DNA from 3 places in the Paenibacillus sp. BK720 genome. Region 1 is predicted to be linked to each of the others. Evidence: predicted binding sites of a transcription regulator. Region 1 holds the regulator's gene; each other region holds the start of a gene.

Region 1 (4,267 bases):
CTCAAGAAGCAGCAGCAGCTCTTCCAAATGAGCAATCTCGTGCGAAGGAATGATTTCGTCATTGCGTACCGCGCCATGACGGTTCACCCATACTGAAGTCATGCCAATCGTATTGGCGCCAAGAATATCGGTAGTCAGCTTGTCGCCAACCATAATGCCATGATCCGGCTCGATTCCGAGACGCTCCAGGGCATGACGGAAGATCGACGCGGCAGGCTTGCCTTCCCCGAACTCACCGGAAATAATGATATGGTCAAAGTATGGAATCAGCTCCGGAACGCCGGCAAGCTTCTCGCGCTGCAGATCCGGCGAGCCGTTTGTGAGCAAAAGCAGTTTGTATTTTCCTTTCAGGGCATCAAGCACGCGGAACGTTTCATCGTAGACCAGCGGACGCTTGCGGCGTTCCGCAGGGAACTGGTCCGCAAGCTTTGCGCCCAGCTCTTCGTTGTCAACGCCTAACGCGCGCAGGCCGCGTGTCCAAGCTTCCTTGCGGTAGCCCGGCGCAAGCTGCTCCAGCTTGCGGAATTCCTCCTGCTCGCCTTCGCGGAAGTTCGCCCAGAGTCCTTCAAACGGGTTAATCCCGATCATCTTCGTGAACGGGAACGTCTCATAGGACTCGTAAAGAGCGCGCGCTTCTTTGCGTACGGCTTCCTCAAGCTGCTGCGGATCAACGCCGGCAGCTTCCGCACCGGCTTGGCATGTTGCTTCAAATGCTTCTTTTACGCTGCGATCATCCCACAACAGCGTATCGTCAAGATCAAATAGTACCGCTTGCTTCCCCATAATTCGCATAACTCTCCTACTCTTTTTCTATTTTTGTTCGAAAGGCAAATGGTGTGTTTTGGCGAAATCCTGCAGTTTGCTGCCGATCTCATCCGTCGGATAACGGTTGAGCAGCCGCGAGAATACCCAGTTCGCGCCTTTTTGCTGCATGATTACGACAGCACCGTTTTGCACGCTGATCCCTTTAATGTTGGATACATGCAGCTGCTTGTCCCCCGTCATTTTGCGGGTTTGAATATAGTCTTTGCCGATTGTAACGTAAGGACGCCGCAAGAAGAAAATCAGCGCAAGGAAAATGTAGCAGCCTATCGTTACCCAGAACATGGTTGTAGGCTTAAAGGATGGATCCGTCGTAATGAATACCGTATACATGCTGATCAACAAAATAAGCACAATCGGAAATATGTAGTTGCGGCCGGTATACCGGTCTACCTTGGGTGCTGCCGAAGTGCCGATTTGCGATGCGCCATGCTTTTTACGCGCCTTGTTAATTTGGTTCGTATTTTTGCGCACTTTGCGCTCCCACGTGCGTGACAAAGCAATTCCTCCTATTGTATATTGCAGGCGCCGTTCATGGAACGGCGCCAACGCTAGCTAAATGGATATATGTCCTAATTAATGCGCGACATCGTTAGGATCGCCGTCTACAATTTCGATGGAATCCAACTGCTGGCGGAAATTCCTTTTGAAATTCTCCAAATATTTCTGACGCAACACGGCACGTTCCGCAATTTCTTCTTCCGTCAAACCTACCGTTTTATTTTTACGGGATAATTCGTTAATACGCGCGATGACTTCTTCCACTGCCTTCACCTCATTTGCTTATTACTCATCCTTCTTACCTATTTTGACTTTTATCCCGAGTAATTGTCAAGGCAATGATAGAAGAATGAGAAAAGGACAGATAATTTCGAACATCCTGTGTCCGAATTACCTGTCCTTTTCTATATCGCCTATCGAGGAATAATTAATACCTGTCCTGGCCGAAGCTCTACCGAGCTTAATTGGTTGCGTTCCTTAATCTTGTATATGTATTGTCTAATGTCTTTGGACCCCTCGTAAAAACGATCTGCAATCCCCCACAACGTGTCTCCCGCCGTTACGATAACGGTCTGCTCATTCGCTGCAGCCTCTTGAATGTGATCGGATGATGCATTCGTACGCATCATGAGGAAGCTCGTAAAAAGAAGGACGAACACTGCAGCGCACACAATAATCTTAAATGCATGACGTTGAACGTGATGCGCCCGTAACTTGAACGATTTAGCGGTTTCTTCCTTATGGATACTTTTATAAAAAGACGGATTCATAATCATGATTATCGCTCCCCGAACGTTTGTTCTGTTTTCTTATGTTCTTAGAATAACACGAACAAATGTTTGCAGTCAATAAAAAATGCGAACTTTTGTTTTTGAGAACTTATGTTTGTACGAACTCCGGTTCTATGCTATAATTTTCTACAAATATTATATTGGAGTGATTCACGTGTCTAAGATTTCGAACCGCCAACAGTCGATTCTTGAATTTATTAAGAATGAGGTTCGGGACAAAGGATACCCGCCTTCAGTTCGCGAAATCGGCGAAGCGGTTGGCCTGGCGTCAAGCTCCACCGTTCACGGCCATCTGGATCGGCTAGAGAAGAAAGGCCTGATCAGACGAGATCCAACGAAACCTCGGGCGATCGAAATTTTGGATCAAGACGGTGTTGACGGCATTATCCTCCCCGCTGTGGCTCAGGTACCGATTGTCGGCAAGGTAACGGCAGGCGTGCCGATTACGGCCACTGAGAATATTGAAGAATACTTCCCATTGTCTGCACACTTCGTAGGCGACGATGAAGTATTCATCCTGAATGTCATTGGCGACAGCATGATTGAAGCCGGTATACATAACGGCGACTATGTTATCGTCCGCCAGCAGCAGACCGCCAATAACGGCGATATCGTAGTAGCCATGACGGAAGACGACGAAGCGACAGTGAAGACCTTCTACAAAGAGAAGGATCATATCCGCCTCCAGCCGGAGAACTCCACCATGGAGCCGATTCGCCTGAACAACGTCACCATTCTCGGCAAAGTGGTTGGCTTGTTCCGCGACTTCCACTGACCTATTGATATAGAAGAGGCTGTTCCCGCTAATCCGAATTCACATTCGGTTAGGGAGAACAGCCTCTTTTTATTTTCCTGATTATGGTATGATCAAATGACTTATTCTGCTTGGTATTGAGGGGGTTAAGCGTGAAGAAGAAATTAACCAGGTCTTTGCTCAACAAATCCATAGCCGGTGTTTGCGGAGGAATTGCCGAATACTGCAACCTCTCCCCTTTATATGTAAGACTGTTGTTCCTCCTCTTTATCCCCTGCAATCTTATCGTCTACATCATTCTTGCTAACGTGATCCCCGCCAGTTCCCCGACTTTATACAGGAGATAGGTTGAAAATAAGGGGGGGTAATGTGGGCATATAGTGGGCACTCCCCTTTGTCCACGAATTAAATTAAAAATGCCCTCAAAAGAAAAATCCCCGGACGCTTAGAGCGCCAAGGGATTTCCTTCCTAGTACAGCGTCAGATACTGATCGCGTTCCCATTGATGGACTTGCGTTTTGTACATGTCCCATTCGATTTCTTTCAGTTCGTAGAAATGGGCAAGAGCATGTTCGCCAAGCGCATCGCAGATAACGTCGCTGCGCAGCATTTCGTCGAGCGCTTCCTTCAGATCGGAAGGAAGGCTTGGCACGCCGGATTCCAGGCGCTCTTCTTCCGTCATGATGTAGATGTTGCGGTCTACGGGAGCCGGAAGCGCCGTTTTGTTCTTGATGCCGTCTAGGCCGGCTTTCAGCATGACGGCAAGAGCCAGATAAGGGTTGGCCGCCGGATCCGGGTTGCGAACCTCGATACGGGTGCTAAGACCGCGGGACGCCGGGATACGGATCATTGGCGAGCGGTTGCTTGCCGACCAAGCTACGTAGCAAGGCGCTTCATAACCGGGAACCATCCGTTTGTACGAGTTGATCGTAGGGTTCGTAATAGCCGCCATTGCGCGAGCGTGCTCCAGGATGCCCGCCATGTAGTAACGTGCCGTTTGGCTAAGGCCCAGACGATCCTTCTCGTCATAGAATACGTTTGTGCTGCCTTGGAAGAGCGACTGGTGGCAGTGCATACCGGAACCGTTTACGCCAAACAGCGGTTTTGGCATGAAGGTGGCATGAAGGCCGTGTTGTCTTGCAATCGTCTTAACCACAAGCTTAAACGTTTGAATTTGGTCAGCTGCCTTAATCGCATCCGCATATTTGAAGTCGATTTCGTGCTGGCCGGGAGCCACCTCATGGTGGGAAGCTTCAATCTCGAAGCCCATTTCTTCCAGCGTAAGCACGATTTCGCGGCGGCAGTTCTCGCCCATGTCCATAGGAGCAAGGTCGAAGTATCCGCCTTGATCATTCAGCTCGGTTGTAGGCTCGCCGCGCTCATCCGTCTTGAACAGGAA
Region 2 (4,267 bases), on a different contig from region 1:
TCGTCTTATCGGTCAACGGCGAGAAGCTGGACGGCTTAACGTTAAATGATGCAGTCGCGAAGATCCGTGGTCCCAGGGGGACGAAAGCGAAGCTTCGGATTGAGCGTGCAGGCAATACCCAGCCGATCGATCTCATCCTTGTCCGCGACGACATTGATGTAGAGACGGTATACGCGAATCTGCGCAGCGACGGCGTAGGCGTGATTGAGATCCGTCAGTTCTCCCTTAACACGGCGGACCGTTTCAAGGAAGAGCTCGCCAAGCTGGAGAAACAAGGCATGAAGGGTCTTGTTATTGACGTGCGGAACGATCCGGGCGGTATTCTGCCGGTTGTGGTTGATATCGCGCAGCAGTTCATACCGAAGGGCGAGACGATCGTGCAGGTCGAAGACCGCGACGGCCACCGCGAGAAAACAACCTCGCAGGGCGGCGGCAAGACGTATCCGATTGCCGTGCTGATGAACAAAGGAAGCGCGAGCGCTTCCGAGATTCTCGCCGGGGCCCTGCAGGAGCGGGCCGGGGCCACTCTCGTAGGGGAAACCTCCTACGGTAAAGGAACGGTACAAGTCAGCTATAACAAGACGCTTGGGGATGGCAGCCTGGTGAAAATGACGATTGCGAAATGGCTGACGCCGGATGGCAATTGGATTCATCAGAAGGGGATCAAGCCAACGGTGGAAGTACAGCCGCCGAAGCTGTATACGGTGGCAAGGCTTACCTTAACGGAGACCTTGCGCAAGGATATGCTGGGCGAGCAGATCCGGAACGCGCAGGTCATGCTGTCCGGCCTTGGCTACGCCACGCAGCGGGAGGACGGCTATTTCAATCCTTCCACCGAGCAGGCCGTTAAGGATTTCCAGAACGCATCCGGACTGCCGGTTACAGGCGAAATCGACACGAAGACGGCGTCGTCTTTGGAGCAGGCCGTAGTGAAATGGATTAAAGACCAGAAGAACGATAAGCAGCTGCTGGAAGCTATCCGGGCGGTCAGCAGGAAATAAAGACGTAACGGCGAATTTATAAAAGGTTGGCTCCTAAGTTGAGTCAGCCTTTTATTTTGGATGAGGATGGGAGTGTGGCGATTGGATGCAGTCCATGCATTACTAGACCAGTTCGGCCGGGCATTTGTACATTTGCTTGCGCAGCCTTTTTATTATATTGCTGTATTATTTATTATCCTTCAGTACACGCGGCAGATCAGTCTGGAAAGACGGATGTTCGCCGTGAGGCTGCACATCTGGCCGCGGCTGGTGGCCAAGGCGGCTCTAACCGGACTTGCGGCCGGGTTGCTCGCTTCCGTGGCAGGAGCCTTTATCGGCATAACTCTAACCGGGGACGCTGTTTTATGGCTATGGGGTTCTGCGGTTGTGCTGCTCATGTTCCGCATCCGCTATCTGTGCTTTGCTTACGGTGCGGGAGCATTGGCGCTCCTGCAATGGATCGTCGGTTTCACTTCGCTCGAGAATAGCGGCGGATGGCTCGGAGACGCAGCGACCTCGCTTGCCGGACTTGATATGCCGGGGATTTTCGTACTGGTGGCGCTTCTTCATCTTGTAGAAGCCTTCCTTGTCCGGAGACAAGGAAGCAAGCTGGCTACTCCGCTTTTCCTCGAGGGGAAGCGGGGGAAGCTAGTAGGCGGCTATATGCTGCAGGGCTTCTGGCCTGTTCCGCTGCTGCTGCTCGTGCCGGCAACCGGAGGGACATCGGTTGTGGATCTGCCTTGGACGCCTTTATTCGGCGGCGATTGGACGCAGGGCTGGACCGTTGCGGCCTTGCCGATGATTATCGGCTTCAGCGAAATGACGCGTACCATGCTGCCTGAGACGAAAGCCCGCCATGCGGCAAAAGGGCTTATGTGGTACAGCCTGCTGCTGACCGGTGCGGCGCTGCTCGCCTGGTGGCTGCCGGCCCTGCTGCCGCTTGCCGCTTTATGTTCGCTGCTTCTGCATGAGGCTATCATCTGGCGCAGCCGTGTCGTGGAATCCGCGCAAAGCCCGCTATACGTGAATGATCATCGCGGCTTGCGTATTCTGGGTATCGTGCCGGGTACGCCGGCTGAGGGAATGAAGCTGCACGCCGGCGAGATTATTTCGAAGGTGAACGGCATCAAGGTGTTCACGAAAGAAGACCTTCACGAAGCGCTGCAGAACAATTCGGCGATGTATAAGCTTGAGGTGCTGAACAGAGACGGCGAGATCAAGTTTGTTCAGCGGGCCCGTTATGAAGGGGAGCATCATCAGCTCGGGGTTATCTTATCTCCCGATGAGCGGGCGACATATTATGCTGCGGCGGAGCCGGCAACGCTGATCGATCTACTGCGCCGCGCAAGGACGGCAAAGCGCAGCCGCGGCGTTTACGCGGAGGATGAAGATCGCTCGGGTACTTTGAATGTCTGAATAGAAACGGGGCTTTTCCTGGGCGGCTGCTTAGGGAAAGCCCTTTGATTTTATGTTTGCATCAGCCTCTATAGACGTCTATAATAGAGGGGAACACACATTCGGATATGCTGTGCGCGTATCGATTTGGCCGCGAGACGGTTGCCTGCTTCTTCTAAGTTTCAAGGACGTTGATGCCGTTTACGCTTATATATATTGACTATAATGATTGATGAGTAAGGGAAACGGGGTGGATGACGCAAGTGAATGAGATTTCGGAGCAATTATTTCAATTAAAGTCGGATTACACGCCGCAGGGCGATCAGCCGGGAGCCATCAGAAAACTTGTTGAAGGCGTGAAAAACGGAGAAGCCAAGCAGACCCTGCTTGGCGCGACGGGGACGGGCAAGACGTATACGATTGCCAATACGATAGCGCAGCTTAACCGGCCGACGCTGGTTATTGCCCACAACAAGACGCTCGCGGCACAGCTGTGCAGCGAGTTTAAGGAATTTTTCCCGGACAATGCAGTAAGTTATTTTGTCAGCTATTATGATTATTTTCAGCCTGAGGCCTATATTCCATCTACAGACACCTACATTGAGAAGGATTCCAGCATTAACGACGAGATCGACAAGCTGCGCCACTCCGCGACCAGTTCCTTGTTCGAACGCAGGGACGTCATTATCGTAGCGAGCGTTTCCTGCATTTACGGTCTCGGTTCGCCTTCCGAGTACGGCAGTCTGGTCTTGTCGCTGCGGGTAGGCATGGAGAAGTCCAGAGATACGATCCTTCATAAGCTGGTGGATATTCAGTACCAGCGCAATGACATTAACTTTATCCGCGGTACGTTCCGCGTCCGCGGCGATATCGTAGAGATTTTTCCGGTTGCCAACAATGAACGGGCGATCCGGGTCGAGCTGTTTGGCGACGAGATCGAACGGATTACGGAAATCGATGTGCTTACCGGCGAGATTGTAAGCGAACGCGATCATGTTGCCATCTTCCCGGCGTCTCACTTCGTTACCCATGAAGAAACCATGAAGATTGCCCTTGGCAATATCGAGCGTGAGCTGGAGGAACGTCTTGCGGAGCTGCGGGAGGAAGGCAAGCTGCTGGAAGCGCAGCGTCTGGAGCAGCGCACTCGTTACGACCTCGAGATGATGGCGGAAATGGGCTTCTGTTCCGGCATCGAGAACTATTCGGGACCTTTGACCTTCCGGGAGCGCGGGGCAACGCCGTATACGCTGATGGATTATTTTCCGGACGATATGCTGATCGTCATTGACGAATCGCATGTTACCCTGCCGCAGATTAGGGCTATGTACAATGGTGACCGCGCGCGGAAGGAAATGCTCGTTAATCACGGCTTCCGTCTGCCGTCCGCGCTGGATAACCGGCCGCTGCGCTTCGAGGAATTCGAGGAGAAGGCCAAACAGCAGATTTATGTGTCGGCGACACCGGGACCTTACGAGCTGGAACACTGTCCAACGATGGTTGAACAGATTATCCGTCCGACAGGCCTGCTGGATCCAATTATTGAGGTTCGTCCGACGAAAGGGCAAATCGATGATCTGTTAATCGAGATCCGCGACCGGATAGCCAAGGATGAACGCGTCCTTGTCACCACGCTGACGAAGAAGATGGCCGAGGACCTGACGGATTATTTCAAAGAAATCGGCATCAAAGTGCGTTATTTGCACTCGGATATAAAGACGCTGGAGAGGATCGCCATCCTTCGCGACCTGCGTCTCGGTACATTCCATGTGCTTGTGGGGATTAACCTCTTGAGGGAGGGTCTCGATTTACCGGAAGTATCCCTTGTTGCGATATTGGATGCGGACAAAGAAGGCTTCCTTCGTTCCGAACGCTCGCTCATTCAAACGATTGGC
Region 3 (4,267 bases), 360 kb from region 1:
AAAGTTCCGTTTATGCGAAGCGCATCGCATCCGGTTCGTGCAGGACCGCGATTGCAGGCTGGTCTATGGAGAGGCTGATTTTCTTCCCGGCCTTGTGGTAGACCGTTTTGCCGACGTGCTGGTTATTCAAGTTTTGACGCTTGGAATGGATATCCGTAGGGAAGCGATTATAGAGGCTCTTGTCGACGTATTCCAGCCGAAAGGGATCTACGAGCGGAGCGACGTTGGGGTTAGACAGCTGGAAGGGCTGGAGCTGCGCACCGGAGCGCTGTATGGGGAGTGCCCGCGCATTCTCGAAATTGAGGAGAATGGGCTTAAACTGGAAGTCGATATCGTGGAAGGTCAAAAGACGGGCTATTTCTACGATCAACGCGAGAATCGCGCTTCTATCGAGCCCCTGATGAAGGGCTGGGGGGCGCGCAGCGGCATTCGCCTCGAGAATCGTCCGGCTGATACGGATACGGAGGTTACGAGGCTTGTACCGGTGAACCCGAACGGGAAAGAAGTGACCTTCCCTTATTGGGACGGTGCGACCGTGCTGGAGTGCTTTGCCCATACCGGCAGCTTTACTCTTCATGCCTGCAAATACGGGGCGAAAAAAGTAACCTGTCTCGACGTATCCGAGCATGCTATCGACACGGCGCGCCGCAACGTGGAGCGCAATGGCTTTACGGACCGCGTAGAATTTGTCGTGGCCGATGCCTTTGATTATTTGCGCACGCAGGTAAAAGGCGTGGAAGAGCGCGCGGAGCGAAGCCGCTCCGGCGCGGATACTTCCAAGCCGCTTAGCGGCAACGGCCGTACCTGGGACGTTGTCATCCTGGATCCTCCTGCTTTTGCCAAGACGAAGAGCGCAGTGGCCGGAGCATGCCGCGGCTATAAGGACATCAACCTGCATGGCCTCAAGCTGGTGAACGAGGGCGGTTATCTCGTAACGGCCAGCTGCTCGTATCATATGCGGCCGGATTTGTTCCTCGAGACGATTCAGGAGGCGGCATCCGACGCCGGAAAGCTGCTGCGCCTCGTGGAGTGGCGGGCTGCAGGCAAGGATCATCCGCAGCTGCTTGGCGTGTCGGAAGGGCATTATTTGAAATTTGCCGTGTTCGAAGTGCGGAGCAAATAAAGCTGAAAGAAGCCGTATGGATCCCAGGGGGAACCATACGGCTTCTTGTTCGAAAAATAGACATATTCAATCGATTGATAGAAGTGTATAATAGAAAGGTAACGCTGATAGGCAGTCGACTGCACCCAGCGGTTCCATAACGGACAGAGCAGTTCACTGCATGTCCGCTAACCCATAATCCGGCAGAGCGGAAATCCGCATGCGGGATTTTTTATTTTAATTCTAAGTATTAACAAGTTTTTCTTACAAACATGGCTTACACGCCTTAGAATTTTTCGGATTGAAACGCTCTCCGCTAAGGACGGAGGTAGCCGGTTCGCCTAGCTAGAAGGATTCTTTGAATTGCCGGCTTAGTTCGACACGCTGAAGCTTCAGCAGCCAGACCTCTTCCCGCAACGTTTTCAAATCGGAAGAATCATCGGAATTTCTCAATTGCCGGTAAAGATCAAGCATCTTCCGGTTGATGACGTCAAACTTTCTCCACAGCTCAGCGGCTTTCATCGACAGACCGTGCTGGTTTGTTTGTTCCTTCCACGCGGCAAGTGAACGGGTAATCTCCTGCTGCCACTCCAGATCACCGATTTGCTCGGCATAGTTGTATAAATCCAGATAATCGTTAATCCATTGCGTTTCTTCCGTGGTCATTACCCGTTCCTCCAATCAGGATCGCCTATTACCTAGTATTATACTCGGTATTTAAGGGATTGCAATATTTTCTTGAAAGATAACGTTTCTTCCAGAACATACGTTTGTCGTCCGGGTGAAAATAGACCCGCGATATGATAGAATTATAGATTATGAAATAGATTCAGAGGGGAAGAGTTAGATGGGGCTTCGATTTGTGCTTGGCCGCTCGGGAACGGGAAAAACAAGGTATTGTCTGGATGCAATCCGCGCCAAGATGCAAGGCGAGCCGGATGGGGCGCCGCTTATTATGCTGGTGCCGGAACAGGCTACTTTCCAGACGGAGTATGCGCTTTTGAAAGGCACAACGCTTAGCGGGACGATTCGCGCCCAGGCGCTTAGCTTCCGCCGTCTGGCCTTTCGCGTCATGCAGGAGACGGGCGGCACTGCCTTGATTCCGATCAGCGATAACGGCAAGCATATGATGCTGTTCAAGATTATACACCGGCTGGGCAAGCAGCTTGAACTATTTCAAAGCGGGGCTGAACAGCCGGGTTTTATCGAACGTCTTGGCGAGCTGCTGACCGAGTGGAAGCGATACGGCATTGATGCCAATCTGCTGAAGGAAACAACGGCATCGGTAGAAGACGCATCGCTTCTGAACCGGAAGCTGCATGATCTTCGGCTTGTTTATGACAAGCTGGAGCAGGAATTGCTCGGCCTTTATATTGATTCGGAAGATTATTTGACGCAGCTGATTGCCGGCTATGCCGCCGCGCCGGCGATGTCGGGAGCCCATCTGTGGATTGACGGCTTCCATGGCTTTACGCCTAAGGAATATGATGCGCTTGGCACGCTTATCGCTTCTTCCGCGGAAGTGACCGTTGCGCTTACGCTCGACCGTCCATACGATAACGGAGAGGTGCCGCATGAGCTTGAGCTTTTCCATCCTACGGCCGAAACGTATGGCAAGCTGGCCGCATTGGCGGCGCAAGCCGGCGTGCCTGTGCATGAAACGGTTCTGCTGGATGAAGGAGTTCCATATCGGTTCAAGGAGAGCCCGATGCTTGCTCATTTGGAGAAGCACTATGGCGGAAGAACCCCAATGCTTATTCCGGATAAGAAGATGCTGGCTGCAGACAGCCCGACCTGCGGCGTATCCCTTCATGCCTCCGCGAACAGAAGGGCAGAGGTGGAAGCGGCAGCCCGCGATATGGTTCGGCGTGCCCGCGAAGAAGGTTTGCGCTGGCGCGATATGGCGGTTATGGTGCGGAATGCGGCTGAGTATACCGATTATATTCAAACGATATTCGACGACTACGAGATTCCTTATTTCCTTGACCAGAAAAATAATACGGTCCATCATCCGCTGGTTGAATTTATTCGTTCCGCGCTTGAGACGGTGCTTCACGGCTGGCATTACGAGGCGGTATTCCGCTGCATCAAGACCGAGCTTTTGTTCCCGATTGACGGCAGCATGTCCCGCGAGCTGTTTGACCGCTTGGAAAACTATGTGCTGGCAGCCGGCGTCGACGGATGGAAGTGGCTTGACCGCTCCAGGTGGAAGCCTCTTATGCAGCAATCCCTCGAAGATGAGCCGGAAACCTTATACGAGCCTTCGGTAAAAGCCAAACGGGAATTCCAGGCCGTTATGGCGGCGAGAGAGGCCGTTGTACCGCCGCTTCGCCGGTTCGAGCAATCCTTGAAGAAAGCCTCCAACGTCAAAGACATGTGCGAAGCGTTGTACAAGCTGCTGGATCATGCGGATGCCGCTGACCGCCTCGAACGCTGGAGCCGCGAGGACAGTGCCGCCGGCCGTACGCAGCGTGCCAGATCGCACCGGCAGCTGTGGGATGGCGTCATGCAGCTGCTGGATCAGCTGGTAGAAATGGTCGGTGACGAGGATATGCCTCCGGAGCTGTTCGCCGGCATGGTGGAGACGGGACTCGAAAGCCTGAAGCTTGCGGCGGTACCGCCCGCCCTTGATCAGGCGCTGGTCGGCAGCATGGACAGGACGCGTTCCGGGGATGTGAAGATCTGTTATGTCCTTGGCGCCAACGACGGCGTTATGCCAATGCGTATTCAAGAGGACGGCGTGCTGACCGAGCAGGAGCGGGAACGCCTGGCCGAAGAAGGTCTTGTTATGGCGCCGGGCGTAAGACGCAGGCTCCTCGACGAGCGTTTCTTGATCTACAACGCTCTGACGACGGCGAGCCGGCATCTGTGGATCAGCTGGGCGCAGGCGGATGAGGAAGGAAAAACGCTGCTGCCTTCGGAAGTGATCCGGCAGGTGAGACAGCTGTTCCCGGGCATACCGGTCTATCAGAAGGCGGGGGAGCCGACTCCCGGAATGGAGACGGGCGATCAGCGATCGTATATCGAGCATCCTCAGCGGACGCTTGCCTATTTGATCACGGAGCTTCGCGCCTGGCGGCAAGGGGCGGATATTGCGCCGTTCTGGTGGGATATTTACAACTGGTTTGCGATTCGCCCCGAGTGGCAGGATAAGCTGCAACTTAT

Evidence for each region. The regulator LexA, encoded in region 1, represses DNA repair genes until DNA is damaged. The targets are predictions, from matches to a motif close to CGAACATATGTTCG.
Region 2: a site for LexA is predicted at 2,487-2,500, ahead of uvrB (excinuclease ABC subunit UvrB). Genes of this name have one in related genera too.
Region 3: a site for LexA is predicted at 1,862-1,875, ahead of addB (helicase-exonuclease AddAB subunit AddB). Genes of this name have one in related genera too.

Annotation. Positions count from the first base shown of each region.
Region 1 is NZ_JAASRQ010000001.1:1,426,353-1,430,619, reverse strand. It holds gene FHT67_RS06420 (HAD family hydrolase) at 1-783, opposite strand, end outside; gene FHT67_RS06415 (hypothetical protein) at 811-1,320, opposite strand; gene FHT67_RS06410 (DUF896 domain-containing protein) at 1,399-1,587, opposite strand; gene FHT67_RS06405 (LysM peptidoglycan-binding domain-containing protein) at 1,737-1,952, opposite strand; gene lexA (transcriptional repressor LexA) at 2,269-2,889, shown strand; gene FHT67_RS06395 (PspC domain-containing protein) at 3,021-3,215, shown strand; gene glnA (type I glutamate--ammonia ligase) at 3,338-4,267, opposite strand, start outside.
Region 2 is NZ_JAASRQ010000006.1:18,259-22,525, reverse strand. It holds gene FHT67_RS21875 (S41 family peptidase) at 1-1,001, shown strand, start outside; gene FHT67_RS21870 (PDZ domain-containing protein) at 1,083-2,396, shown strand; gene uvrB (excinuclease ABC subunit UvrB) at 2,630-4,267, shown strand, end outside.
Region 3 is NZ_JAASRQ010000001.1:1,065,714-1,069,980, forward strand. It holds gene FHT67_RS04610 (methyltransferase domain-containing protein) at 1-1,123, shown strand, start outside; gene FHT67_RS04615 (hypothetical protein) at 1,448-1,768, opposite strand; gene addB (helicase-exonuclease AddAB subunit AddB) at 1,950-4,267, shown strand, end outside.